2 regions of the Streptomyces sp. NTD91 genome follow, and region 2 is predicted to be linked to the other one. Evidence: riboswitches for the same ligand, from Rfam matches in the RefSeq annotation. Region 2 holds a riboswitch; the other holds the start of a gene.

Region 1 (2,384 bases), on a different contig from region 2:
GCGCGGTGAGGGTGTCGAAGAAGGCACCGTGCACGATCTCCACGCCACCGGCCTTCAGCCCCTCGGCGAGGAGGGTGGCGTACCGGTGCGTGCGGCGGGCGATGGTCCTGAGGCCTTCCGGACCGTGGTAGACGGCGTACATGCCGGCCATCACGGCGAGCAGCACCTGCGCGGTGCAGATGTTGCTGGTGGCCTTCTCGCGGCGGATGTGCTGCTCACGGGTCTGCAGCGCGAGGCGGTAGGCCTTGTTGCCATCGGCGTCGACGGAGACGCCCACGAGACGGCCGGGGAGGCTGCGCGCGAACTTCTCGTGCACGGCCATGTAGCCGGCGTGCGGACCGCCGAAGCCCATCGGCACGCCGAAGCGCTGGGTGGTGCCCACGGCGATGTCGGCGCCCAGCTCGCCCGGAGAGGTCAGCAGGGTCAGGGCGAGCAGGTCGGCGGCGACGGTGACGAGCGCGCCCAACCGGTGCGCCTGGTCGATGACCGGCTTGATGTCCCGTACGGCACCCGAGGCGCCCGGGTACTGGATCAGCACGCCGTTGATCTCGCGCGCGGCGACCTCGGCCGGGATGCCCGCGGAGAGGTCGGCGACGACGACCTCGACGTCGGCCGGTTCGGCACGGGTCTGGATGACCGCGATGGTCTGCGGCAGGGTGTCCGCGTCGACCAGGAAGAGGCCCTTCTTGTTCTTGCCCATGCGCCGGGACAGCGCCATGGCCTCGGCGGCGGCGGTGCCCTCGTCGAGGAGGGAGGCACCGGAGGTGGGCAGGCCGGTGAGGTCGGCGACCGTGGTCTGGAAATTCAGCAGCGCTTCGAGCCGGCCCTGGGAGATCTCCGGCTGGTACGGCGTGTAGGCCGTGTACCAGGCCGGGTTCTCCATGACGTTGCGCAGGATGACGGGCGGCGTGAACGTCCCGTAGTACCCCAGGCCGATCATGGAGTCGAGGACCTGGTTGCGGTCGGCGAGCGCGCGCAGTTCGGCGAGCACCTCGGCCTCGGTGCGGGCGCCCGGCAGGTCGAGGGCGCCGGCGTTCTTGATCACATCCGGGACCGCTGCGGCGGTCAGCTCGTCCAGCGAGCCGTATCCGACGTGCGCGAGCATCTTGGCCCGCGCCTCCTGGTCGGGCCCGATGTGGCGCTGCTCGAACGGGATGCCCGCTTCGAGCTCCGAGAGCGGAATGCGGTGGGCGGTCATTGCGGAGGCCTCCTGGTCTGACGCGACCTTCGAAGGGCACCACGGCACGGGTGCCCGGACGGCCTCCCCCTCTGTCATCTCAACCTGAGAGCTTCACCGGGTATGCCCCGGCTTTCACCGTCGGTGAGAGCCGGTGCTGTCGACACCCGCCCTGCTTTCCAGAGTGACCTCGTCCGTGCGGTACGTGAGCCTGAGAGATTCCGGGGAGGATTTGCTCCTTCGGCGCCTCCGAGGTGGGTCGGAGGACTCTCCCGCACGGGGTCAGCAGCCGCTGTCAGCCTACCAGCGGGGTCCGCACCGGGGTCCTCGAGTGGCCGCCTGCCTGAATGTGCTCTTTTGTAGTGCTTACGGATGAGTCGCGACCAAGTGGAGGGAGAGGGACCGTGCTGACCGAGATCGATCCGCGTAACCTGATCGGCTGCAAGGCGTTCGACCGCAATGGCGCCAAGATCGGCACCATAGACGAGGTCTACCTCGACGACGCGACCGGCGTCCCCGAGTGGGCGGCCATACGCACCGGCCTGTTCTCCCGCGACGCATTCGTCCCCCTGGAACCGAGCGAGCTGATCGACGGCTCCCTCCACGTCCCCTTCGACCGCGCCCTGATCAAGGACGCCCCCGACTTCGGCGTGGGCCGCCACCTCTCCCCCGAACAGGAACTCCAGCTCTACCACCACTACGGCCTGGACGTGGCCTCACCCCCGTCCGTAGCGGACCACGACTTCGGCAAACTGGCGGGTTCTGAGGAGACGTGACTCCTCCCCGGTGCCCGGGGCGGAGCGCCGTGTCGTTCACTGCTCGAGGGACCGGCTCGAGCGGGCGAACGGGCCGAGTCCGAGACCAGCGGCAACGGATCGGCGGACTCCAGCACGGGATCGTCGACGGAGAACGTCCGCACCCGCCCCGGAGGGGACAGCGGCGTCTCGAACCGCACCGTCACCCGCCCCAGCCCGCTCCCCTGCACCCACCCGTGCCCGTACTCCGCGTGCCGCACGTCCTGCCCGGCCCGCCACGACCGCTCCTCCGGCTCCGCCCGCTCCACCACCGTCTCGGCCTCGCCCCGCCCCGGCTCCTCGACCGCGGGCACCGGCATGGCCTGCGCGAAAAGGTCCTCCTGCGTGTAGTCGGCGAGCCCTGAGACACCCACGCCCAGCAGGCGGACCCCGCCCGTGGTGTCCACGGAGTC
Region 2 (2,384 bases):
GGTCCAGCAGGGTCGCCGAGCCGCAGCCCGCGGGCATCCGGCCGCCCTCGACCGCGGCGAGCACCCGGGCGGTCGTACGGCGGTGGCGGCGGAAGGCACGGGCGGACACGCCCCGGCCGCGCTCGCGCCGGCCCTCGCGGGCGGCCTCGGGACCGACGTCGAGCAGCAGCAGATGCAGGGGCCAGCCGCGGCGGCGGGCCTTGCGGGCGAGCCGGCCGCCCACCCGGGGCCGGGTGCCGCAGTCGTGCACGACGACGCCCTCGCCGGTGCGCAGGGCGCGGCGCAGTCCGGCGATGGGGGTGCCCCCCGCGCGAGCGGAGCCGAGCGTGGGGGAGGGCGAGGCGGACCAGGGGGGCGGTGGAGGGGGTACGGGAGGCGGCCTGCGCGCACGTCCCGGCGGTCGCGGGTGTGCTGGGAGTCGACACGACGACCGGGAACCGCGCGGTTCATGAGGGTGGACCTGCCGCTGCCGGGCAGGCCGGTGACCACGACCGGGTCACGGGGGCCGGAGAGCAGGGTGCGCGGGACGCGACCGGCGCGCTCGCGCAGGTCGCGGACGACCGGGTCCGGGGCGGCCGGCTGCCCGGGCACCGCGACGCCGGTGACGTGCACCGGGTCCTGTTCACCGTGATCGTCCTCCCCTGTCGGCCGGTGCTCCTCCTGCCCGCAGTCCGTAAAGAGAAGGTGATGGACGATGTCGCCACCAGGGTCCGGGGCCTGCCACAGGTCGGTTACAAAAGCCCGCCCGCCGTGCGATGATGTGGCCGCCAACTGCATACCGGCCGCTTGAATCCGCGCGGGAGAGTCCCTGGCAGCACAGATGCCGGGGCGCCGAAGGAGCAAGTCCCTCCCTTGAATCTCTCAGGCCCCGTTACCGCGCGGGCGAGGCACATCTGAAAAGCGGGCCGCTCTACGACAGTGGCTCCACCCACGGTGCAAGCCGTGATCGTCCCTGTGGCGGTCCCGGCGAACCTCTCAGGTTCCGATGACAGATGGGGAGGAACGTTCCTCGCCCGTCCTGTTTCGCCCTGGGAGACGACCGACCGATGAGCAGCACTGAACTCCGTCACACCGCGCTCGATGCCGTGCATCGCGCGCTCGGTGCGACGATGACCGACTTCGCCGGCTGGGACATGCCGCTGCGCTACGGCTCCGAGCGCGACGAGCACATCGCCGTGCGGACGAAGGCGGGCCTGTTCGACCTCTCCCACATGGGCGAGATCGCCGTCACCGGTGCGGAGGCGGCCGCCTTCCTGAACCACGCCCTGGTCGGCAACATCGCCTCCGTCGGCGTGGGCCGCGCCCGCTACACCATGATCTGCCGGGCCGACGGCGGCATCCTGGACGACCTGATCGTCTACCGGCTCGCCGAGACCGAGTACATGGTCGTCGCGAACGCCTCCAACGCCCAGGTGGTGCTGGACGCCCTCACCGAGCGCGCCGCCGGCTTCGACGCCGAGGTCCGCGACGACCGGGACGCCTACGCACTGATCGCCGTCCAGGGCCCCGAGTCCCCCGGCATCCTGAAGTCGCTCACCGACGCCGACCTCGACGGCCTCAAGTACTACGCCGGGCTGCCCGGCACGGTCGCCGGCGTCCCTGCGCTGATCGCCCGCACCGGGTACACCGGCGAGGACGGTTTCGAGCTGTTCGTGAAGCCCGAGCACGCCGTCGAGCTGTGGCAGGCGCTGACCAGGGCCGGCGAGGGCGTCGGCCTGGTGCCGTGCGGCCTGTCCTGCCGGGACACCCTGCGCCTGGAGGCGGGCATGCCGCTGTACGGGCACGAGCTGACCACCGAGCTGACCCCCTTCGACGCCGGGCTCGGCCGTGTGGTGAAGTTCGAGAAGGAGGGCGACTTCGTCGGGCGCGAGGCGCTCCGGCAGGCCGCCGCACGGGCTGAGGAGAACCCGCCGCGGATCCTCGTCGGCCTGGTCGCCGAGGGCCGCCGCGTTCCGCGGGCCGGGTATGCCGTCGTCGCGGGCGGTGAGGTGATCGGCGAGGTCACCTCCGGCGCTCCCTCCCCCACCCTGGGCAAGCCGATCGCCATGGCGTACGTCGACGCGGCGCACGCGGCGCCGGGCACCGAGGGCGTCGGCGTGGACATCCGGGGCAGCCACGAGCCGTACGAGGTCGTGGCGCTGCCGTTCTACAAGCGCCAGAAGTAGACACTGGGCGCGGTCACTGTGTGACCCCGCGCACGTCCCGCTGCTCCCCAGCGGCCTCACCAGTCCCCCCGTCATCATCACTCCCGCGCGTACAGGAGAATTCAGGCCATGAGCAACCCCCAGCAGCTGCGCTACAGCAAGGAGCACGAGTGGCTGTCGCCCGCCGAGGACGGCGTGTCGACGGTCGGCATCACCGAGTTCGCGGCGAACGCGCTCGGC

What was found. Region 2 has a riboswitch for glycine ahead of gcvT (glycine cleavage system aminomethyltransferase GcvT). Riboswitches for the same ligand answer to the same signal wherever they lie in the genome.
Region 1: it holds a riboswitch for glycine, as region 2 does, so the genes downstream of both, gcvP (aminomethyl-transferring glycine dehydrogenase) here and gcvT (glycine cleavage system aminomethyltransferase GcvT) in region 2, are expected to answer to the same signal.

What each region holds. Positions count from the first base shown of each region.
Region 1 is NZ_JCAJZW010000007.1:9,871-12,254, reverse strand. Features, by position in the region: gene gcvP (aminomethyl-transferring glycine dehydrogenase) at 1-1,198, opposite strand, end outside; glycine riboswitch at 1,367-1,462, opposite strand; gene AC5WRT_RS10290 (PRC-barrel domain-containing protein) at 1,582-1,953, shown strand; gene AC5WRT_RS10285 (DNA polymerase IV) at 1,875-2,384, opposite strand, start outside.
Region 2 is NZ_JCAJZW010000003.1:287,161-289,544, forward strand. Features, by position in the region: partial or broken gene AC5WRT_RS05840 (AAA family ATPase) at 1-612, opposite strand, end outside; glycine riboswitch at 788-887, shown strand; glycine riboswitch at 888-1,002, shown strand; gene gcvT (glycine cleavage system aminomethyltransferase GcvT) at 1,047-2,165, shown strand; gene gcvH (glycine cleavage system protein GcvH) at 2,274-2,384, shown strand, end outside.